3 regions of the Lentzea kristufekii genome follow, and region 2 is predicted to be linked to each of the others. Evidence: riboswitches for the same ligand, from Rfam matches in the RefSeq annotation. Region 2 holds a riboswitch; each other region holds the start of a gene.
What was found. A riboswitch is a leader RNA that binds a small molecule or an ion and turns the genes downstream of it on or off. The one in region 2 is predicted to bind glycine.
Positions count from the first base shown of each region.

Region 1: linked by a shared signal. The riboswitch ahead of gcvH (glycine cleavage system protein GcvH) and the one ahead of gcvT (glycine cleavage system aminomethyltransferase GcvT) in region 2 are both predicted to bind glycine.
Region 3: linked by a shared signal. The riboswitch ahead of gcvP (aminomethyl-transferring glycine dehydrogenase) and the one ahead of gcvT (glycine cleavage system aminomethyltransferase GcvT) in region 2 are both predicted to bind glycine.

Region 1 is NZ_JAXAVV010000026.1:114,305-121,911, reverse strand. It holds gene SK571_RS38035 (ABC1 kinase family protein) at 1-417, shown strand, start outside; gene SK571_RS38030 (hypothetical protein) at 439-843, opposite strand; gene SK571_RS38025 (TVP38/TMEM64 family protein) at 914-1,564, shown strand; gene SK571_RS38020 (TROVE domain-containing protein) at 2,054-3,643, shown strand; gene SK571_RS38015 (winged helix-turn-helix transcriptional regulator) at 3,720-4,073, shown strand; gene SK571_RS38010 (L-serine ammonia-lyase) at 4,155-5,519, opposite strand; gene gcvH (glycine cleavage system protein GcvH) at 5,548-5,931, opposite strand; glycine riboswitch at 5,995-6,087, opposite strand; gene ald (alanine dehydrogenase) at 6,313-7,425, shown strand; gene SK571_RS37995 (TetR/AcrR family transcriptional regulator) at 7,498-7,607, opposite strand, start outside.
Region 2 is NZ_JAXAVV010000001.1:233,148-240,754, reverse strand. It holds gene SK571_RS01215 (acyl-CoA dehydrogenase family protein) at 61-1,197, shown strand; gene SK571_RS01210 (CaiB/BaiF CoA transferase family protein) at 1,194-2,318, shown strand; gene SK571_RS01205 (hypothetical protein) at 2,656-2,835, shown strand; gene SK571_RS01200 (transcriptional regulator) at 3,000-3,491, shown strand; gene SK571_RS01195 (hypothetical protein) at 3,689-4,042, shown strand; gene SK571_RS01190 (DUF3817 domain-containing protein) at 4,057-4,359, shown strand; glycine riboswitch at 4,405-4,495, shown strand; glycine riboswitch at 4,497-4,587, shown strand; gene gcvT (glycine cleavage system aminomethyltransferase GcvT) at 4,687-5,781, shown strand; gene glyA (serine hydroxymethyltransferase) at 5,795-7,060, shown strand; gene SK571_RS01175 (COG4315 family predicted lipoprotein) at 7,225-7,607, opposite strand, start outside.
Region 3 is NZ_JAXAVV010000014.1:232,913-240,519, forward strand. It holds gene SK571_RS27950 (helix-turn-helix transcriptional regulator) at 1-211, opposite strand, end outside; gene SK571_RS27955 (DUF3224 domain-containing protein) at 261-638, shown strand; gene SK571_RS27960 (maleylpyruvate isomerase family mycothiol-dependent enzyme) at 641-1,300, shown strand; gene SK571_RS27965 (class I SAM-dependent DNA methyltransferase) at 1,312-1,917, shown strand; gene SK571_RS27970 (hypothetical protein) at 1,930-2,112, shown strand; gene gcvP (aminomethyl-transferring glycine dehydrogenase) at 2,154-5,084, opposite strand; glycine riboswitch at 5,133-5,239, opposite strand; glycine riboswitch at 5,243-5,338, opposite strand; gene SK571_RS27980 (Clp protease N-terminal domain-containing protein) at 5,395-6,366, opposite strand; gene SK571_RS27985 (MerR family transcriptional regulator) at 6,454-7,020, opposite strand; gene SK571_RS27990 (bifunctional nuclease family protein) at 7,350-7,607, opposite strand, start outside.

The sequences.
Region 1 (7,607 bases), on a different contig from region 2:
ATCGTCGTGGAGTCGCGGTCGTTCGCCGCCGAGCAGATCTCCGAACGGCTCACACCGGAGTCGGTGCAGCGGACCATGGCCGAGGAACTGCAGGCCGTGCTGCCGATGCTGCGCCGGTTGCCGCGGCGGATCGACCGGATCACCGGGGCGATGGAGCAGGGCCGCCTGAGCCTGTCGATGAGGCTGTTCGCGGACGAGCGCGACAGGTCGTTCATCACCGGCCTGCTGCACCAGGTGATGCTGACCGCGCTGGGCGCCACCGCCGGCGTGATGGCGGTGTTGTTGCTCGGGTCGTCCGGCGGGCCGCAGATCGCCGCGGACGTCGGGCTGCACCAGGTGCTCGGCTACAACCTGTTGATCATCGCCGTGCTGCTGGGCCTGCGCGTCGTCGTCACGGTGCTCAGACCGCGTTCCTAGTGCCGCGACCGACCGGCAGCACTAAAACTGCCTGCGGTACACGGAGACGTCGTCGCGCCACACGCCGAACACGTCGGGCGCGGACTGCACGACCGTCATCTCGTTGAGGTGACCGAGCACCCTCCAGGCGCGCGCAACCGCTTGCGCACCCGCGTAGGCGATCGTGCAGAAGCGGCGCGGCTCGACGACCGTGCGCACGCGGTCTACGTGGCCGACGCTCATCGGCGTGTCCTGCCACAGGTCCAATGTGTACCCGGTGCGGATGGGATCACCGGACCCCAGCACGCCCTCGATGCTGACCACCAGCCGGTCGCCCTCGAGCCTCAGGTCGTAGTGACCACTTCGCGGCGGAGTGCCACCGGTGTACGCGGAGCGTGCCGGGTCGAGCACCCAGTGCCCGAGAAAAGGCACGAGATCGTCACTCATGTGTGTCCCTTCGCGGAACCTGCGCCACTGGCGGATTGTCCGGCGCATCGGCGTGGGCGACCATCACCCGATGAGTTATGAGACGGGCGTTCGGTGGAAGTGGATACCGGCCGTCGTGCTCGGCTTCGTGTTGCTGAGCTGGATCGTGTTCGAGGCGCTGGACCTCATCGACTTCGACGGGGTCGTGACGTGGGTGCGCGGCATCGACCCGGTGTGGGCGGTGGTGGCGATCTTCGGGCTGCTCGTCGTGGACGTGCTGCTGCCCGTGCCGTCCACCCCGCTCATCGTGCTGGCCGGAACGGCACTCGGCCTGCCCCTCGGGCTGGCACTCGCGGTCGTCGGATCCCTGGGTTCCTCTGCCGCAGGGTACGCCCTGGGGCGGTTCGCGGGCCCGTGGCTGGTGCGCCGGGTGGTCACCATCGAGGAGCTGACCGAGATGCGGCGCTGGGGCCGTCAGTTCGGGCCCTGGTTCTTCGGGGTGGCGCGCGGCATTCCGATGATGGCGGAGACCGTGTCGGTGTCGGCCGGGGTGTCGCGGGTGTCTTTCCGGACCTTCATGTCGTTCACCCTCGTCGGAACCGTCCCGATTTGCGCCGCCTACGTGTTCGCCGGATCGCAGGCGGACACCGTCGAGCAGATCGTGATGATCAGCGCCGTCGGTTTCCTGTTGACGGTCGGCCTGTTCTACATGCTGCGCCGGCTCGTGAAGGCGGCGCCTTAGGAAAACCCTTTGCGCGGTGTGGTTGTATGAGTGTGCGCCCGGTGCGCAGCGAAGGGTTACTTCGGTGATTGCTCAGGTTCGACTCCTGAGGCCGGTTCCGGCCGGTCTCTGCTCACCCCGGTGAGCACGTCACCCTCCGCGATTTGATCTCGGGCGTCCAAAACTCCACATCGGCCGGAATTAAACCGCTGGCCAGGTGTGGTTGCATAGAAATCGCACCCGGTGCGAAGCCAACGGTTACTTCGTCTTCAAAACGCAAACACACCGTTGGCGAGTTTGATCTCGGGAGCGCACAACTCCACACGTGTCCGGTGCGAAGCAGAGGGTTACTTCCACTGTTAATGGGCGGGTTGCGGGTTCGAGTCCCGCCAGACGGGAAACCGGCTGTAGCTCAAATGGCAGAGCAGCTACGTACCTTCCGCGACCTTGATCTCGGACACGTGTGGGGTTTGTGGGCTCCCTTTGTTTTTCTTCGAGGGGGAAGAGCCAATGGCGAAGTTCAACATCTTCCGCGCGCGTCCGGCGGCCACCAGCCCCGTCACGACAGCGCCGGCACCGACCGGCGTCACCTACGAGGGTGGCGACGGCTACGCCCGCGACACGAAGTCCGAGCTGTTCCTGCTCGCCGTGTCGAACATGGGCGGCGAGGACACCTTCTACGAGTCCGGCTCTCAGCGCGACAACCGCTTCGCCCAGCTCGTGCACAAGGCCGCCGTGTCGGATCCCGAGTGGACCGCGCGCCTGCTCCAGTGGCTGCGCAGCGAGGCGAACATGCGCACGGCGTCGCTCGTCGGCGCGGCCGAGTTCGTGCTCGCGCGCCTCGTGGCCGAGTCCGACGCCGGCGTCACCAACCGCGCCGTCGTGGCCTCCGTGCTGCAGCGCGCCGACGAGCCAGGCGAACTCCTCGCCTACTGGACGAGCCAGAACGGCCGGCGCGTGCCGAAGCCGATCAAGCGCGGCATCGCCGACGCCGTCGGGCGCCTCTACAACGAGCGCGCGGTCCTCAAGTGGGACAGCGACGCCCGTGGCTTCCGCATGGCCGACGTGCTGAACCTCGCGCACCCCTCGCCTGCCGCTCCGTGGCAGGGCGCGCTCTTCCAGCACGTGCTGGACCGCCGCCGTTCCGCCGACGCCGACGTGCCCGCCGACCTGCGCGTGATCGCGGCACGGCGGGAGCTGATGGCGTGGCCGGTCGAGCAGCGCCGCGCGCTGTTCGAACGTCCCGACGCCGTCGACGTGCTGCGCCGGGCGGGGATGACGTGGGAGTCCGTGGCCGGCTGGCTGCAGGGACCGCTGACTCGCGAGGTGTGGGAGGCGCTCGCGCCGTCCATGGGGTACATGGCCGCGCTCAGGAACCTCAGGAACTTCGACGAGGCCGGCATGTCCGACGAGGCCGCGGCCGCTGTCGCCGCTCGACTGGCCGACCCCGGTCAGGTGGCGCGCTCGCGGCAGTTCCCGTTCCGCTTCCTGTCCGCCTACGAGGCGGCGCCGAGCCTGCGCTGGGGCCACGCCCTGGACCAGGCACTGCAGGCGTCGCTGTCGAACCTGCCCGCCCTGCCCGGCCGCTCGCTGATCCTCGTCGACACCTCGGCGTCGATGACGACCGGCGCGATCTCGGCGCGGTCGAAGGTCACCCCGGCGAAGGCCGCGGCGGTGTTCGGCGTCGCACTGGGCGCGAAGGGCGAGCAGGTCGACGTGGTCGGGTTCGCGGACGGCACGTTCCGGCACGACGTCAAGCCGGGCGCATCGGTCATCCGCGAGGTCGACCGGTTCCTCAAGCGAATCGGCGAGGTCGGGCACGGCACCGACATCGTCGGGTCGCTGAAGCGCTCCTACCGGGGCCACGACCGCGTGTTCGTCATCTCGGACATGCAGACGATGTCCGGGTACCACGGGCAGGGTGTCTCGGACGTCGTGCCCGCGCACGTGCCGATCTACGGGTTCAACCTCGGTGGCTACCGCAACGCCGCGTACGCCACCGGCAAGGCGAACCGGCACGAATTTGGCGGCCTCACGGACGCCACTTTTCGCATGGTCCCCTTGCTCGAAGCAGGTCAGAACGCCACCTGGCCGTTCTGATGTGTGAGAGCTCTCCCGACGCGGAGAGCTCTCACACTTACTTTCAGTTAGCGTTGTGACCAGGTATGATCCCGCTATGGACTACAACGTGTTCGCGAAAGCGTGCCCGTCGCGTCCCACGCTGGAGCACATCACCGGCAGGTGGGGCAGCCTGACGCTGACCGCGCTCGCCGACGGGCAGCTGCGCTTCAACGAGCTGCGCCGCCGCGTCGACGGGGTCAGCGAGAAGATGCTGTCCCAGACGTTGCAGGCGCTGGAGCGCGACGGGCTCGTGCTCCGGGAAGCCCAGAACACGAACCCGCCCCGCGTCGACTACAGCCTCACGCCGCTGGGCCGCGACACGGCCGAGCGGTTGCTGTCGCTGATCCACCTGCTCGAGGGCCGCATGCCCGAGGTGCTGGCCGCGCAGGCCGCGTACGACGCCCGCTGAGCGGTACGAGCTCGCTCTTCCCCGCGCTGCGCGTTCCGCCGTCCGGATTGGACAACCGGAACGCGCAGCGCGTGTTGGAGATCAGCACTCGATGACGTTCACGGCGAGTCCGCCGCGAGCTGTCTCCTTGTACTTCACCGACATGTCCTTGCCGGTGTCCCGCATGGTCTTGATGACCTTGTCGAGCGACACGAAGTGCGAACCGTCGCCCCGCAAAGCCATGCGCACGGCCGTGATGGCCTTGATGGACGCGACGGCGTTGCGTTCGATGCACGGGATCTGCACCAGGCCGCCGATCGGGTCGCACGTCAGGCCGAGGTTGTGCTCCATGGCGATCTCGGCGGCGTTCTCGACCTGCTCGGGGGTGCCGCCGAGCACCTCGGCGAGGCCGCCGGCGGCCATCGAGCAGGCCGAGCCGACCTCGCCCTGGCAACCGACCTCGGCACCGGAGATCGACGCGTTCTCCTTGAACAGCACGCCGATCGCACCTGCGGTCAGCAGGAACCTGACCACGCCGTCGTCGGACGCTCCCGGCACGAACTTCGTGTAGTAGTGCAGGACCGCCGGGACGATGCCGGCCGCGCCGTTGGTCGGCGCGGTGACGACACGCCCGCCCGCCGCGTTCTCCTCGTTGACGGCCAGCGCGAAGAGCGTCACCCAGTCCATGACCCGCAACGGGTCGGTGACGAAGTGCTCCTTCTCCAGCGTCTTGCGCATTTCGGCGGCGCGGCGGCGGACCTTCAGGCCGCCGGGCAGGATGCCGTGCTCGTTGCAGCCGCGTTCGACGCACTCCTGCATGACGTGCCAGATGTGCAGAAGTCCTTGGCGGATCTCGGCTTCCGTTCGCCACGACAGCTCGTTGGCCATCATGATCTCGCTGATCGACAGGCCGGTCTCGCGGCAGCGCGCGAGGAGCTGGTCGCCGGTCAGGAACGGGTGCGGCAACGGCGTGGAGTCCGGCTTGATCCGGTCGGTGCCGCTGGCGTTCTCGTCGACGACGAAACCGCCGCCGATCGAGTAGTAGACGGCGTGCTCGACCGACTTGCCGTCCGCGAACGCCTCGAAGCTCATCCCGTTGGGGTGCAACGGGAGTGACTTGCGGCGGTGCATGACGAGGTCGCGGTCGTGCACGAAGCCGATCTCGTGCGTGCCGCCGAGCTTCAGCCGCCCGGTGGAGATGATCTCCTCGACGCGGGCGGCCGCGGCGGTGGGATCGACTTCTTCGGGGAGGTTGCCTTCGAGGCCGAGGAACACGGCCTTGGGGCTGCCGTGGCCGTGTCCGGTCGCACCGAGCGAGCCGAACAGCTCGACGTGCACGCGGTCCACTTCGGACGCACGCGCGCCGAGCTTCTCGACGAACATCGCGGCCGCGCGCATCGGTCCGACCGTGTGGGAGCTGGACGGTCCGATGCCGACGGAGAAAAGGTCGAAAACGCTGATCGCCACTGATCAGTCCTTCGTGGTGGTGGGGCGGTCAGTCAGACTTGGTGAGCTCGGCGTACTTCGCCGCCGTGAGGAGGTTCTCGGCCGAGTCGACGCGGACCTTGAACAGCCAGCCGGCGCCGTACGGGTCGCTGTTCACGACGGCCGGGTCGTCCACGACGGCGCTGTTGACCTCGATCACCTCACCGGTGACGGGCGAGAACAGGTCGCTCACGGACTTGGTGGACTCCAGCTCGCCGCAGACCTCGTTGGTGACGACCTCGGCACCGACCTCGGGCAGCTGGATGAAGACGATGTCGCCGAGCGCGTCAGCCGCGTACTCGGTGATTCCGCAGGTCAGCGGGTCCTGGGTGCCAGGCGTCCAGTCGACCCACTCGTGCTCGACGGTGTAGAGCAGGTTCTCGGGGAACTCCACGGCGCGACTCCTCTGGCTGTGACGGGTCAGGAAACTTGCGCCCCCTCCGCCGTGCAGAGTTGCCTACCCCGGGTGGTCTTGCTGCCTGAGAGTGTGCGGGAGCTTGCCCCTTCGGCGCCTCGACCAGTTCGTCGAGGTCTCTCCCACGCGGGTTCTGGCGCTGGCGCGCCGCGGCCGGTGTTCAGTTGTCCGGGGCGAACGCTATGTGCGGCCCCCGCCGAGTGTCAACGCGGGACGGTCGAGCGGAACGCGAACCGGCCTCAGGTCGCTTTGTCCCAGATGAACAACCAGCGGGGTATCAGATAGTGCGATCTGCACAGTGACATGACCTTGTGGCTGCCTCACATTGTGAGATGTCAGCCACCGAACGGAGGAGTCATCGTGCGGATCGCAGTTCCTCGCGAGATCAAGAACCACGAGTACCGCGTCGCTCTCACCCCTGCCGGTGCGCACGAGCTGACCAGCCGCGGGCACGACGTCTACGTCGAGCAGGGCGCCGGTCTCGGTTCCGCGATCACCGACGAGGAGTACCTCGCCGCGGGCGCCAAGGTCCTCGCGACCGCCGACGACGTCTGGGCCGAGGGCGACCTGGTCCTCAAGGTCAAGGAGCCGATCGCCGAGGAGTACCCCCGTCTCCGCGCCGGCCAGACCCTCTTCACGTACCTGCACCTCGCCGCCGACAAGCCGCTGACCGAGGCGCTGCTCGCGTCCGGCACCACGGCCATCGCCTACGAGACCGTGCAGCTGCCGAACCGCGCGCTGCCGCTGCTCGCCCCGATGTCCGAGGTCGCGGGCCGGCTGGCCCCGCAGGTCGGCGCGTTCGCGCTGATGAAGCCCTCCGGCGGCCGCGGCGTGCTGCCCGGCGGCGTCCCCGGTGTCGCCCCGGCCCGCGTGGTCGTGATCGGCGGCGGCGTGGCGGGCGTCAACGCGGCCACCATCGCCGTCGGCATGGGCGCGGACGTGCAGATCCTCGACACCAACGTCGACCGCCTGCGCCAGATCGACGCCCAGTTCCAGGGCCGTCTGCGCACGCTCGCCTCGAACTCGTTCGCGATCGAGCAGGCCGTCCGCGAGGCCGACCTGGTCATCGGTGCCGTGCTCGTCCCCGGTGCCGCGGCCCCGAAGCTCGTCTCGAACGCGCTCGTCGCCGAGATGAAGCCGGGTTCGGTGCTCGTCGACATCGCCATCGACCAGGGCGGTTGCTTCGAGGACTCCCGCGCCACCACGCACGCCGAGCCGACCTACGAGGTCCACAACTCGGTGTTCTACTGCGTCGCGAACATGCCGGGCGCCGTCCCGCGCACCTCGACCTACGCGCTGACCAACGTGACGCTGCCCTACGCCGTCGCGCTGGCCGACAAGGGCTGGGAGAAGGCGCTCAAGGACGACCGTTCGCTCGCCCTGGGCCTGAACGTCCACGCCGGTCTGCTGACCAACGGCCCGGTGGCCGAGGCGACCGGGCTCGTGCACACGCCGCTGGAGACCGTCGTCTGAAAGCCAACTGGATGACTGAGGCCCCCGCACGCGTGAATCGCTGCGGGGGTTTCGCCTGTCCGGCGCCGGTGCTCACGACCGCAACGCCTCCAGCTTCGCCTTGACGCCCTCGATCACGCAGTCCAGCCCGAACTCGAACTGGCGCTCAAGCGACCACAACTCGCTCTCGTCCAGCATCGCGA
Region 2 (7,607 bases):
CGGGCTGTGCAGGCGCGCCGGTCATGGCGTGGATCACCGCCCGGTGGTTTCGTGGACCTCATGGCAGAGCGTCGATCGCGGTGGATGGACAGTGACCTGGACCAGTTGCGCCAGCTCGCACGCACGTTCTTCGAAAAGGAGGTCACACCGCACGTCGAGCGCTTCGCCGAGCAGAAGCAGGTCGACCGCGAACTGTGGCGCAAGGCCGGTGAGCTCGGCCTGCTGTGCCTGAGCATCCCCGAGGAGTACGGGGGCGGTGGCGGCACCTTCGCGCACGAGGCCGTGTTGCTGGAGGAGCAGGCGCGCGCCGGCGACAGCGCGTGGGGCAACAGCGTCCACAGCGGCATCGTCGCCCACTACCTCAACTCCTACGGCTCCGAGGAGCAGAAGCAGCGCTGGCTGCCCAAGCTCGCGTCCGGCGAGTACGTCGGCGCGATCGCGATGACCGAACCCGGCGCGGGATCCGACCTGCAGGGCATCCGGACCAAGGCGATCAGGGACGGGGACGAGTACGTCATCAACGGCTCGAAGACGTTCATCACCAACGGCGTGCACGCCGACCTGGTGATCGTCGTGGCCAAGACCGACCCGGCGCAGGGTGCCCAGGGCATCTCACTGCTCGTCGTGGAGAACGACATCCGGCGCGGCCGTGTGCTCGACAAGGTCGGCATGAAGGGCCAGGACACCGCCGAGCTGTTCTTCGACGACGTCCGCGTGCCGGTCACGAACCTCCTCGGCGACCAGGAGGGCCTCGGGTTCATCCAGCTCATGCAGCAGCTGCCGCAGGAACGCCTGATCATCGGCGTCTGCTGCATCGCGGGCATCGAGGCGGCCGTCGACGTGACGCTGAAGTACGTGAAGGAGCGCACGGCGTTCGGCAAGGAGCTGATGAGGTTCCAGAACACCCGGTTCAAGCTCGCCGAGTGCGCCACCGAGGCGGCTGTGACCAGGGCCTTCATCGACGAGTGCGTCGAGAAGCACCTGAAGGGTGAGCTGGACGTCCCGGCCGCCGCGATGGCGAAGTGGTGGGCCAGCGACCGGTTGGGCAAGGTCGTCGACGAGTGCGTGCAGCTCTTCGGCGGCTACGGCTACATGAACGAGTACCCGATCGCGCGTGCCTGGTCCGACGCCCGCGTCCAGCGGATCTACGGCGGCACGAACGAGATCATGAAGGAAATCATCGCGAGGTCCCTGTGACCGGTCCCCTCGCAGGTCTTCGCGTCGTCGAACTCGCGGGCCTCGCGCCCGCGCCGTTCGGTGCCATGGTGCTCGCCGACCTCGGCGCGGACGTGATCCAGGTGCACAAGCCGGGGAGCGTGCCGACGATCCCCGGCGACTTCCTCGGCCGCAACCGGCGCTCGATCGCGATCGACACCCGCAGGCCCGAAGGCGCCGAGCTGGTGTTGCAGCTGGTCGAACGCTCGGACGTGCTGATCGAGGGCTTCCGGCCGGGCGTCACCGAACGGCTGGGCATCGGCCCGGCGCAGTGCCTCGCCCGCAATTCGCGCCTCGTATACGGACGTATGACCGGCTGGGGCCAGGACGGGCCCCTGGCCGACCGCGCCGGTCACGACATCAACTACATCGCCGTCGCGGGTGCCCTGGAGCCCCTCGGCCGGGCCGGCGGGCCGCCGTCGTTCCCGATCAACCTGCTCGGCGACTTCGGTGGGGGAGGGCTGCTGCTGGCCCTCGGCGTGCTCGCCGCGCTGTACGAACGCGAGCGCTCCGGACGTGGCCAGGTGGTGGACGCCGCCATGGTCGACGGGGCGGCGTTGCTGACCACGTTCCTGCACGGGATGCGGTCCGCGGGCATGTGGTCGGGCGGGCGCGGCGAGAACATGCTCGACGGTGGAGTGCCGTTCTACGACGTGTACGAGGCCGCGGACGGGAAGTACGTGGCGATCGGTGCGCTGGAGGAGAAGTTCTACGCGGATCTCGTGCGCGTGCTGGGGCTGGAGGACGCACCGTCGCGCAACGATCCGGCGAACTGGCCTGAGCTGCGAGAACGCATCGCGGCGGCGGTGAAGACCCGGCCGAGGGACGAGTGGGCCGACCTCGCGCGGGACACGGACGCGTGCCTGGCTCCGGTGCTGACCCCTGCCGAGGCGGCTCGGCATCCGTACAACGAGGCGCGCTCCACTTTCGTGGACGTGTCCGGTTCGCCGCATCCGGCGCCGGCGCCTCGCTTCGACCGCACTCCTGCGGCCGTTCCCACGGCCCCGGTTTCCGCCGGGGTGAACACCGGGGAAGTGCTTGCCGACATGGGTGTGGCGGACGCGCGCATTATGGAACTGCGGCGGTCTGGAGTAATTGGATGAATGTGCGGGTGTGCATTAATAACGCCACGAGGGCGTGACGGTGCGTGATGGGGGACGTTCGGCATCCGGGTGAGGGCCGGTGCAACAGTCTCTCTTCCAAGCTGTGGGATGCGAGGGGCTGCGTGTTCACCTCGTGCCCAGGACATCGGCGCTGCTGGCGCCCGTCTTTAGCCGCCATTCGGGTGACGTTGGCCGCTGTGCAGGCGTGCGCCGCTGGCAGAACCTCGGGGGAGTTTGGCGTGGTCGTTGTTCATCGCAAGGGTGAATGAGGGACCATGACGGGTGACACGGGCGGTCCGCCGCCCGACCTGTGAACCACACGGACGGAGAGGTACCTGTGAACCTCAAGAAGGTGCTAGTGCTGGCGGGCGTCGCGCTGGTGCTGTTCCTCCTGATCACCCAGCCCGAGCAGTCCGCCTCGGCGGTGCAGCAGGTGCTCGGCTGGCTGCGTCAGGGCGCGGAGTCGATCATCACCTTCATCAGGAGCCTCTTCGGCACGGCCACCCCGCTCAGCTAGTGACGGTCGGTGATCCTCGGCCGTCCGCGTTGAGCCGGATGGGTGGAATGAGGCCAATCACGCACTGGTAACGGGTGTTCTGGGGATTCAGGGTCTGGCGATTGTCAGACCTACCGAATACCTTCCGCTGCAATGGCCGATCCCCGACCGACGAGGAGGCACATATGGTCGAGGACTCCGGGGTCCACGAGCTGTTGCAGCAGTGGGCGGCTGAACGGTCTGATGACGCAGAGATGCAGGAGGTGAACCGGATCAAGAACGCATGGCTCGCGGAGGCTCCCCCCTCGGCGCCAGGCATCCCCGTGCAGCGGGGAGGCAGGAGCGGGTCGCGTGGCTTGGTCAAGGTCGACTCGGCGGATCCGGCCTACGTGGCCGCGATGCGCAAGCGGGCGCCGGAGGCACCCGAGGCACTGCTCGCCGCCGCGGCGAGCTACTGGCAGCTGGTGGGCGACGTCGCCGAGGCCGAGCAGTGGTGGGACGCGGGCATCAGCCCGTTGGACCAGCGCGCGCTCGACTACCGCGCGGCGGGCCTGTCTCCTGCCGACCTCGGTCGGCGCCTGGGACCGATGACGGTTCTCCAGCACCTTCGCCGCGGTTCTGCCGCAGCCTGGTGCGTCGCACGTCTGCAGAGGCAGCGCCGGGACGGCGTGGCGTAGTGGGGAACGGGGCTCCACGATTGGGGCCCCTATGTTCGCGGAACGCGCTCACGGAAATCGTTTCGCGTGTTCTATGGGGGCCAAGCCCCCACGCCCCAGCCGGGGGCGAGCCCCCGGACCCCCACAGGGTGGCCTCCGTGAGGAGGCCTCACCCAAGTAGTGTGGAAGTCGTGCGCGGCCTCCTTACTCCCCAGCGTGTGCTGATCGCGTTCGCCTGTCTGGCGGCGCTGGTCGCCTGTTGCGGGCTCGCGTGGTGGCAGTGGCAGCGCTTCGAGTCCGCCAGCGGCACGTTCCAGAACCTCGGTTACGTGCTCCAGTGGCCGCTCTTCGGCCTCTTCCCCCTCTTCATGGTGTGGCGTTTCCGCCGTTTGTCGCGCCAGAACCGTGACGCGGATCTCGCACCGGAGCCGGTTGCGCCCGCTCCCCGCCCGGTGGCTACCGTTGACGCCGTCAAACCCGCGCCTGTCGAGCACTTCGACGACGAAGAAGACGCGGAGCTCGCGGCCTACAACCGCATGCTCGCGGACCTCAACGCGCGGGACGGTCGTTGAGCGAAGGCGGGCAGATGAAGGGTGCGTTGACCCGGTTCAGGGTCATGGCTTACGTGGTCGGAGTCTTCCTGTTGCTCCTGGTCGTGGCCATGGTGCTCAAGTACGCCGCGGACATGGACGGCGCGATGAAGGTCGTCGGCCCGATCCACGGCTTCCTCTACGCCATCTACCTGGTGATTTCGGTCGACCTGGCGCTGAAGCTGCGCTGGTCGATCAAGGGCACCGCGCTGGTGCTGGTCGCCGGCACGATCCCGTTCCTGTCCTTCTGGGCGGAGCGCAAGGTGGTCGAGAAGACTGCGCAGGGCGTCCCGCTGTGACGTTTGGCCTGCTAGCGTCTGGGGCTGACAACTGAACACGGCCGTCGATGTCGCGCGGAAGAGACCCCTTTCGAAGGGGCGCCGAAGGAGCAATCCCTCCCCGGAATCTCTCAGGCACAGATACCGCACGACGAAGGCAACTCTGGAAAGCAGGCTCATCAGCAGCCTCGCCCACGGTGCAAGTCGCGCTCCGCGCGGCGAAGCTCTCAGGCTCATGACAGAGGGGGAGGCTCGCTCTAGTGAGGAGTCTCCGATGGACCGTGTCATTCTTCTGATGCCTCAGCCGGCCGCGTCCGGCTCTTCGGCGCACCCTGGAGGAGCGTTCTGATGTCCCGCCTCACGCCTCTGAACGCCGAGCACGAGCAGCTCGGCGCGATGTTCACCGACTTCGCGGGCTGGCGGATGCCGCTGCGCTACTCGTCCGAGCTCGCGGAGCACCACGCGGTGCGCACGACCGCGGGCCTGTTCGACCTCACGCACATGGGTGAGATCGTCCTGACCGGACCGCAGGCCGGTGAGGCCCTCGACTACGCGCTGGTCGGCCACATCTCGGCACTGGCCGTCGGCAAGGCGCGCTACACGATGATCACCCAGGCCGACGGCGGCGTGATCGACGACCTGATCGTGTACCGCCTGGGCGACCAGGAGTTCATGGTCGTCGCGAACGCCTCGAACGCTCTGGTCGTCGCCGAGGCCCTGGTCGAGCGTGCCGCCGGGTTCGACACCGTCGTCACGGACGCCTCGACCGACTACGCGCTGATCGCGATCCAGGGCCCGAAGTCGGTCGAGATCCTCTCCGGCCTGACCGAGACCGACCTGTCGACGGTCAAGTACTACGCCTCGTACCCGTCCACCGTGGCCGGTGTCGACGCGCTGCTCGCCCGCACCGGGTACACCGGTGAGGAGGGCTTCGAGCTCTTCGTCGCGCCCGCCGACGCGCCCGCGGTCTGGGCGGCGTTGCTGGCCGCGGGCGAGGCGCACGAGCTCAAGCCGTGCGGTCTCGGCTGCCGCGACACGTTGCGTCTCGAAGCCGGGATGCCCTTGTACGGCAACGAACTCACGACGTCGCTGACGCCCTACAACGCGAACCTGGGCCGCGTGGTGAAGCTCGACAAGCCCGGCGACTTCGTGGGCCGCGAGGCGCTGACCAAGGTCGCCGAGTCCGGGGTGGACTCGGTCCTCGTCGGACTGAAGACGCCCGAGCGCCGCGCCCCGCGCCACGGCTACGCGGTGCTCGACGGCGACGAGGTCGTGGGCGAGGTGACGTCGGGCGCGCTGTCCCCGACCCTCGGCTACTCCGTCGCCATGGCCTACGTGTCGAAGGCCAGTGCCGAGCCCGGCACCTCACTGCTGGTGGACGTCCGCGGCAAGAAGCAGCCGGTCGAGGTCGTCGCACTTCCGTTCTACAAGCGCGCCAAGTAGGGAGATCCTCCAGATGTCCGACCAGTTCAACGCCTCCCTCGCGGAGTACGACCCCGAGGTGGCCGAGGCCGTTGCGGCCGAGCTGGCACGCCAGCAGGGCACGCTCGAGATGATCGCCTCGGAGAACTTCACGCCCGTCTCGGTGCTGCAGGCCCAGGGCTCCGTCCTCACCAACAAGTACGCGGAGGGCTACCCCGGCCGCCGCTACTACGGCGGCTGCGAGCACGTGGACGTCGTCGAGCGTCTCGCCATCGAGCGCATCAAGTCGCTCTTCGGCGCCGGTTTCGCGAACGTCCAGCCGCACTCGGGTGCGCAGGCCAACGCGGCCGCGATGTTCGCTCTGCTCCAGCCCGGCGACACGATCCTGGGCCTGGACCTCGCGCACGGCGGCCACCTGACGCACGGCATGCGCATCAACTTCTCCGGCAAGCTCTACAACGTCGTGCCGTACCACGTCGCGGACTCCGACGGCCGCGTCGACATGGCCGAGGTCGAGCGCCTGGCGCAGGAGCACCGGCCGAAGCTGATCGTCGCCGGCTGGTCCGCCTACCCGCGCCAGCTGGACTTCGCCGAGTTCCGCCGCATCGCGGACTCGGTCGAGGCGTACCTGATGGTCGACATGGCGCACTTCGCCGGCCTCGTGGCCGCCGACCTGCACCCGTCGCCCGTGCCGCACGCGCACGTCACGACGACCACGACCCACAAGACCCTCGGCGGTCCCCGTGGCGGCGTGATCCTGTCGAACGACGCCGACATCGCCAAGAAGATCAACTCGGCGGTGTTCCCCGGCCAGCAGGGCGGCCCGCTGGAGCACGTGATCGCGGCCAAGGCGGTGGCGTTCAAGCACGCCGCCTCGCCGGAGTTCGCGGACCGCCAGCGCCGCACGCTCGAGGGCGCGCGGATCCTGGCCGAGCGCCTGTCGCAGGCGGACGTCGCGGCGGCCGGCGTGAAGGTGCTGACCGGGGGCACGGACGTGCACCTGGTCCTCGTCGACCTGGTCAACTCCGAGCTGGACGGCAAGCAGGCCGAGGACGTGCTGCACCAGATCGGCATCACGGTCAACCGCAACGCCGTGCCGAACGACCCGCGCCCGCCGATGGTGACGTCCGGCCTGCGGATCGGTACGCCGGCGCTCGCGACCCGCGGGTTCGGCGAGGTGGACTTCACCGAGGTCGCCGACGTGATCGCGGAGGCCCTGAAGCCGGGCGCGGCGATCGACGAGCTGCGTGCGCGCGTCGAGGTGCTGGCGGCGAAGCACCCGCTGTACTCCACGCTCTGACGCTGAACCACGAGGGGCGCCACCGGAAGATCCGGTGGCGCCCCTCGCGTTTGTGATCCGAGAGCGAAACGACGGGAACCCCGGCCCCTTCCCCAGGGCCGGGGTTTCACCATGTCAGGGTGATGTGTGTTTCAGGTGGACCGTCCTAATGGGATGCTGTGGGGTTAGGCGGCGGGTGCCGTGACGCCAGGGGGCAGGCATTCCACGTTGCGCTTGCCGTCAGGCTGGATCACGAACCAGGTACCGCCGACGCCCTGACCCTTCCAGGCACCCGGCTTCGGGTCCTGGGAGTAGGCGTACAGCGCCCAGCCGTCGATCGCGACCTGCTTCTTGCCGTCAGCGCGCGTGATCAGCGAGACCAGCTTCGAGTCGATGCCCTCGACCTGCGGGATCGTGTCCGCGAGGAGCGGAGGCCACGTCACTGCACACTGGTTGTTGCAGTTGGACTTGCCTTCCGGCTTCGGGGTGTCCTTGTCGAAGCGGTACATCGTGCGGCCGTCGCCGTCCTGGACCACGAGGCCCATCTTGTCGACGGGCTTGCCGACCA
Region 3 (7,607 bases), on a different contig from region 2:
CGGTCAGCCGGGTGCGGTAGCCGTCGACCAGCTGGTAGCCACCCGCCGGGCCGCGGTCGGCGTAGATCGGGATGCCGGAAGCGGAGAGGGCCTCGACGTCGCGGTAGATCGTGCGCGGCGAGACCTCCAGCTCGGACGCCAGTTCGTCGGCCGTCATCCGGCCCCTGGACTGCAGGAGCAGGAGGACCTGGAGGAGTCTGCCGGATTTCACGGGATGAACCTGACACGATCTGTCAGGAATTGCCAGCAGAGTGGTCCGCATGAAGGCAACGGGAACCATCGATGTGAAGAGCTGGGACGAGAAGACCTGGGACGGCCGGGCCTACCAGGAGGTCGAGGGACGCAAGCTCACCGAGGCGCACGTCCAGTTCACCTACGCGGGTGACGTCAGCGGCGTCGGGAGCTGCCGGTACCTCATGTACTACGGCGACGACGTGGCGTGGACGACCGCGATCGAGGAGATCACGACGGACGAGGGAACGCTGGTGCTGCGGCACGTCGGCGCCTACCGGTCCTCTGTGGAGGCAGCCATCGAGATCGTCGACGGCACCGGGAAGTACCTGAACGCGCGAGGTGCGGTGACGGTGGACTGGGCGGAGGATGGCAGCGGCACCTACACCCTGGAGTACGAGGTCTGACGATGACCAACGCCCCTCTCTACGACGCGGCCAAGGCACGGATCACCGCGCTGGTGTCCGGCGCCGATCCCCAGACGCCCGTGCCGGCGACGCCCGGCTGGTCGGTCAAGGACGTGGTGGCGCACCTCGCCGGCGGTCTGCGCGACTTCGCGGACCGCCGGTTCGACGGTGTCGAGTCGGGCGAGTGGGGCGAACGGCAGGTGCGCGACCGCCGCGACAACTCGCTGGCCGACGCCTTCGCCGAGTGGGACGCGAACCTGGAACTGGCCCGGCCGCTGTTCGACACGCCGATGGGACCGGTCCTCGTGGCCGAGGTGATCGCGCACGAGCACGACCTCCGTGCGGCGCTGAAGGTTCCGGGCGAGCGGGACGGCGTCGAGGTGCGGGCGGCGCTGGTGAAGCCGTTGCAGCAGCTCGACCAGCGGATGCGGGACAACGACGTGCCGGCGTTGCGGATCACGCTGGAGCACGGCGACCGGGTGCTCGGGCACGGCGAGCCCGCCGGGACGCTGCGGACGACGTCGTTCGAGCTGATGCGGGCCATCGGCGGGCGGCGGTCGGCCGACCAGATCAAGGCACTGGACTGGGACGGCGATCCGGACGTCTGGATCGCCGCGCTGGCGTTGTCCGGACGGCACCGGCCGGAGCCGTTCGAGGAGTAGGTTCTCTCGGCGTGAGCGACTGGCTGACGGACACGCGCGACTCCTACGACACGGTCGCGGTCAGCTACGCCGACCAGACGCGCGACCTCCTGGGCGGCCTCCCGCACCTGCGGGCGGCGCTGCGGTTGTTCGCCGAGGAGGTGCGCGGGCCCGTCGCGGACGTCGGCTGCGGGCCGGGCACCATCACCGCGCTCCTCGACGGACTGGGCGTGGACGTGTTCGGGATCGACCTCTCCCCCGCGATGATCGCGCTGGCCCGGCGGAACCACCCCGGGCTGCGGTTCGAGGTGGGGTCGATGACCGAACCGCTCCCCGAGGCGGTCGGCGGGATCATCGCCTGGTGGTCGCTGATCCACGTACCCGATGACGAAGTGCCCGCGGTGTTCGGCCACTTCCGGGAAGCGCTGCGGCCGGACGGGTTGCTGCAGCTGGGTTTCCACGTCGGCGACGAGACGCGGCTGAAGACGCAGGGCTACGGCGGGCATCCGATGCGCGTGCACGTCCACCTGCGACGGCCCGAGCGGGTCGCGGAGTGGCTGCGGGCGGCCGGGTTCACCGTCGAGGCGCAGTGGCTGCTCGGCGAGGACGGGGCGGTCCTGTTCGCGCGGCGCGGGTGAGACGATCTGACCGTGTCAGATGAACAGACGTGTCAGCGGTGCGGCGAGACGGTGGAGCTGGAGAAGGAAGACTTCGAGCTGTTCGAGCGGATGCACCCCGACTGCTTCCACTTCGCGTTCGAGCACGACCTGAACCAGCCGGGCATCGGCGCCGACGAGAACTGCGGCGACGACGCCTGCCCTGTCGGAGCATGAAAAACGGGCGCACCCCCGAGTGCGCCCGTTCCTCCTGAGCCCTAGTTGCTGTACGCCTCGAGCGGCGGGCAGGAGCAGACCAGGTTGCGGTCGCCCTTCGCACCATCGATGCGGCGGACCGGCGGCCAGATCTTCGGAGCACCGGTACCGGCCGGGTACACGGCCTCCTCGCGGGTGTACGGGTGGTTCCACTCGCCGACGGTCACGCAGGCCGCGGTGTGCGGGGCGTTGCGCAGCGGGTTGTCCTCGACGGGCCACTCGCCGGCGCCGACGCGGTCGATCTCGCGCTTGATGGCGATCATGGCGTCGATGAACCTGTCGATCTCGGCCAGGTCCTCGGACTCGGTCGGCTCGACCATCAGGGTGCCGGCGACCGGGAACGACATCGTCGGGGCGTGCAGGCCGTAGTCGGCGAGGCGCTTGGCCACGTCGTCCACCGTCACGCCGGTGGCCTTGGTGATCGGGCGCAGGTCGAGGATGCACTCGTGGGCCACGAAGCCGCCCTCGCCGGTGTAGAGGACCGGGTAGTGCTCGTCGAGGCGGCGGGCCACGTAGTTCGCGGCCGCCACGGCGGTCAGGGTCGCGCGGCGCAGGCCGTCGCCGCCCATCATGCGCACGTACGCCCACGAGATCGGCAGGATCGACGCGGAACCCCACGGGGCGCCCGAGATCGGGCCGACACCGGTGGCCGGTCCCGCGGTCGGCTGCAGCGGGTGGTTCGGCAGGAACGGGGCGAGGTGGGACTTCACACCGATCGGGCCGACGCCGGGGCCACCGCCGCCGTGCGGGATGCAGAACGTCTTGTGCAGGTTCAGGTGCGAGACGTCCGAGCCGAACTTGCCGTAGCGGGCCAGGCCGATCAACGCGTTGAGGTTCGCGCCGTCGACGTACACCTGACCGCCCGCGTCGTGGACCAGGCCGCAGACCTCGCGGACGGTGTCCTCGTACACGCCGTGCGTCGACGGGTAGGTGATCATGATCGCGGCGAGGTCGTCGGCGTGCTCGGCGACCGTGGTGCGCAGATGGCCCATGTCGATGTTGCCCTTGTCGTCGCACTTCACGACGACGACGCGCATACCGGCCATGACGGCGGACGCGGCGTTGGTGCCGTGGGCGGACGACGGGATCAGGCAGACGTCGCGGTCGGCGTTGCCGTTCGCGCGGTGGTAGGCGCGGATCGCGAGCAGGCCCGCGAACTCACCCTGCGAACCGGCGTTGGGCTGCAGCGACACCGCGTCGTAGCCGGTGACCTCGGCGAGCCAGGCCTCCAGGTCCGAGACGATCTTCAGCAGGCCCTTGGCGTCCTCGACCGGCGCGAACGGGTGCAGCGTCGAGAACTCCGGCCACGTGATGGACTCCATCTCCGCGGTGGCGTTCAGCTTCATCGTGCAGGAGCCGAGCGGGATCATGCTGCGGTCCAGGGCGACGTCCTTGTCGGACAACGCGCGCAGGTAGCGCAGCAGCGCGGTCTCGGAGCGGTGCGCGTGGAAGACCGGGTGGGTCAGGTAGTCCGAGGTGCGGCGCAGGTCGGCCGGGATGCCGTCGGCGGTGTCGGCGTCGATGGCGTCCACATCGGACCCCGTGACACCGAAGGCCTCCCACACCGCGACGATGTGCGCACGCGTCGTCTTCTCGTCGCAAGCGATTGCCACGACGTCGTCGTCGACCTTGCGGAGGTTGATGCCGGCCTCGCGCGCCTTCTCGACGACAGCGGCGGCCTGGCCCTCGACGCGCACCTGGACGGTGTCGAAGAACTCGCCGTGCACGACGTCGAGCCCGGCCTCGCACAGGCCCGTGGCGAGCACGGTGGCCAGGCGGTGCACGCGGGTCGCGATCGAACGCAGGCCCTCGGGACCGTGGTAGACGGCGTACATGGACGCGATCACGGCCAGCAGCACCTGCGCGGTGCAGATGTTCGACGTGGCCTTCTCGCGGCGGATGTGCTGCTCGCGCGTCTGCAGGGCCAGGCGGTAGGCCAGCGAGCCGTCGGCGTCGACGGAGACACCGACGAGACGGCCGGGCAGCTGACGCTCCAGACCGGACCGGACGGCCATGTAGCCGGCGTGCGGGCCACCGAAGCCGATCGGCACGCCGAAGCGCTGCGTGGTGCCGATGACGACGTCCGCGCCGATCTCACCCGGCGCGCGCAGCAGCGTCAGCGCCAGCAGGTCGGCGACGACGACGGCCTGGGCGCCGGCGGCGTGGATCTCCTCGATCAACGCGGCCTGGTCGCGCACCACACCGGACGCGCCGGGGTACGACAGCAGCACGCCGAAGAAGTCGCCACCCAGGCCCAGTCCCTCGATGCCCTGCGACAGGTCCGCGACGACGATCTCGATGCCCAGCGGCTCGGCGCGCGTCTCGATGACGGCCAGCGTCTGCGGCAGCGTGTCGGCGTCGATGACGAACTTGTTCGACTTGGACTTGCCGGCGCGGCGCACCAGCGTCATCGCCTCGGCGGCGGCGGTCGACTCGTCCAGCATGGACGCGTTCGCGACCGGCAGGCCCGTCAGGTCGCCGACCATGGTCTGGAAGTTCAGCAGCGCTTCGAGGCGCCCCTGCGAGATCTCCGGCTGGTACGGCGTGTACGCGGTGTACCAGGCGGGCGACTCGAGCACGTTGCGCAGGATCACGCCCGGCGTCACGGTGTCGTAGTAGCCGAGGCCGATCATCTGCGTCATCGGGCGGTTCTGCGAGGCGAGCTCACGGAGCTCGGCCAGCGCCTCGGTCTCGGTGGCCGGGGCGGGCAGGTCCAGCACGAGGTCGCGCTCGTGAATGGACGAAGGCACCGCGTGCTGCGCCAGCTCCTCGAGCGAACCGACGCCGATGACGTCGAGGATGCGCGCGAGTTCGGCGGGGCGCGGACCCACGTGCCGGTCGGCGAACGGGGTGCCGTGCTCGAGAGCGGCGAGCGGAATCCGGAGGGGGTGGGCCCCCTGCTGGGGGTCGGTATTAACAGAGTCCTGCGTCATCAAACGCCTCCGGGGGCTGCGGGCACACGTGTCCTGGTGCCCTCCCCGCTCTGTCCGTACCCCGAGGGGCGCCTGAGAGGTTCACCCACCGGTCAGGATGGGCTTTCACCGTCGGCGGGATCGCCAGAAAACACCTGGTGATCCACTTTCCAGAGGCGTCTCGCTCGGCGGTCCTGGATGCCTGAGAGGTTCCCGGGGAGGGACTTGCTCCTTCGGCGCCGGGCTCGGGGCCCGGTCTCTCCCGCCAGAGTTCAGCGACTACCCGAGAAGAATACCCGCAGGCAGCTCAGGTAGTCCCTAGGGACGCGACCTACATCTCAGTCCGAAGACCGGCGAGCGCCCCGGCGACCGGGTCCGCGGGGTCGTCGCGCAACGCCACGAGCAGATGCGTGGTGCCCACGACGGCGTCGCCGCGACGGGCCGCGACGAGCTTCGCCCGTTCCACCGCACGCTCCACCTTGCCGCCGCTGACGGGCAACGCTGCCAGGTCGATTCCCGCCTCGCGCAACGCCGCCGCCCCGCCCGACTCGAACTCCGGCTTCAGCCTCCTGCCCGCCACCTCCAACTGGCGGTCGACCGACACCACCGCCTCCACCAGATCGCGGGACGACACCTCTCGCCTCGCGGCCACGGCCAGCCGTCCGGCCTCGTTGCGCACGACGGTCAGCACCGGCCCGCCCAGCCCCTGGCCGCGCGCGACCCAGCGCAGCAGCCAGCGCACGTACCCGCCGCCGGAGTCCCCCTCAAGTGCTCCCGCCTTGCGCAGCAACCGCACGGCGGGCGCTTCCTCGATCTCCGCGTAGGGCCGCGTGGCATCGGCCCGCACCGCGGCGGCCACCGCCTCGACGTCGACTCCGCGCAGCACGAACAGGTCGGCGGCACGTCCGGAACCCTGTTCCAGCAACGCGAGCGAGAGGTGGGTCGTGGTCAGCACGCCGTCGCCGGCCCGTGCGACCGCCGCGAGCAGACACTCCTCCAGAGCGCGGCTGACGGGCGGCACGGTCTCGAGGAGGAGGCGGTCGCAGGCGACGTTCATCAACGCCGTGACGTCCGGATGAGCCTCGGGAACGACGCCACCGTCGACGTCCGCCCAGTGCTCGTGCCCCCGCGCCATCGCCTGGGCCCGCAGCGACTTCACGCCGAGCTTGCGGCCGGGTCCGACGGTGTCGATCAGCGAGATCAGCAGGTTCTCGGTGCCGAGGAAGCCGAACTCCAGCCGGACCGCGCGCTGCGCCGCCGCTTCCAGCACCTTCACGACCTGATAGGAGGGGGTGATCGTCATGCCGGAAACGCTAGGGAACAACAAGATCCGGGCGCTTCCGCCGACCGGCCACTCACCAGCGCCAGTCGGCCACGATCATCAGGCCGGTCAGCCGGTGGCGCGCTCGCGACGCCGGCGGGTCAGCTCGTCCTCGGTCATCGGGGCGATCTCGACGCCGTCCGCACGTTCGGCCGGGAACTCGTGGATCGTGCCGGAGATCTCCCGCATCGCACCGCTGACCGCGATGCCGAACACGCCCTGGCCGCCCTGCAGCAGGTCGACGACCTCTTCGGGCGAGGTGCACTCGTAGACGGTGGTGCCGTCGGAGAAGAGCGTGATCTTCGCCAGGTCCTGCACGCCGCGGCGGCGCAGGTGGTCGACCGCGACCCTGATGTTCTGCAAGGAGACACCGGTGTCCAGCAGCCGCTTCACGACCTTGAGCACCAGGATGTCCTTGAAGGAGTACAACCGCTGGCTGCCGGAGCCGTGCGCCATCCTTATCGTCGGCGCGACCAGACCGGTCCTTGCCCAGTAGTCGAGCTGCCGGTACGTGATGCCCGCGATCTGACATGCCGCGGGTCCTCGGTAACCGACGAGCTCGTCCGGCAGCGAGGAGTCCGGGAACAGTTCACCCTGCAGCCCGGATTCGGCCCTCAAGGGCGCTTCCTCGACCACGCCTGCCTCCCCTCGGAACGGCCACGAAACTCATGACCGTCAAGCCGCCGCGTCCACTTCCGCGAAGCAGCGACGTCCACTCGAGTTCGACGGTAAGACCGGTCCGATGGCAGGTCAACGCGACGCGCGGGGAGATGCGACCCTCAACCTGAGGTAGAGAGTCATACCCTCACCCGAACGAGCACGTTCAGGTGACGTTTAGTGATCGTTTAGCGATCAATGCGACCGTAAGTAGTCCAATCGAGGGACGTCCAAACGAACTGCCCTCACGTCTGCACGGGACGGAGTGCGACACCCTGAAAACTCAGGCGTCCGCACCCCCGCCGTGTCTACGTGTCCGCGCCGCGGAAGTCCTCGGGGGAGACGGAGTCGAGGAACTCGCGGAACTTCTCCACCTCGTCCTCCTGCTCGTCCGGGATGATCAGGCCCGCCTCGGCCAGCACGGACTCCTCGGCGTGGATCGGCACACCGACGCGCAACGCCAGCGCCACCGAGTCCGAAGGCCGCGCGGAGACCCGCACGTCGCCGTCGAACACCAGCTCCGCGAAGAACGTGCCCTCCTGCAGGTCGGTGATCCGGACCTGTTC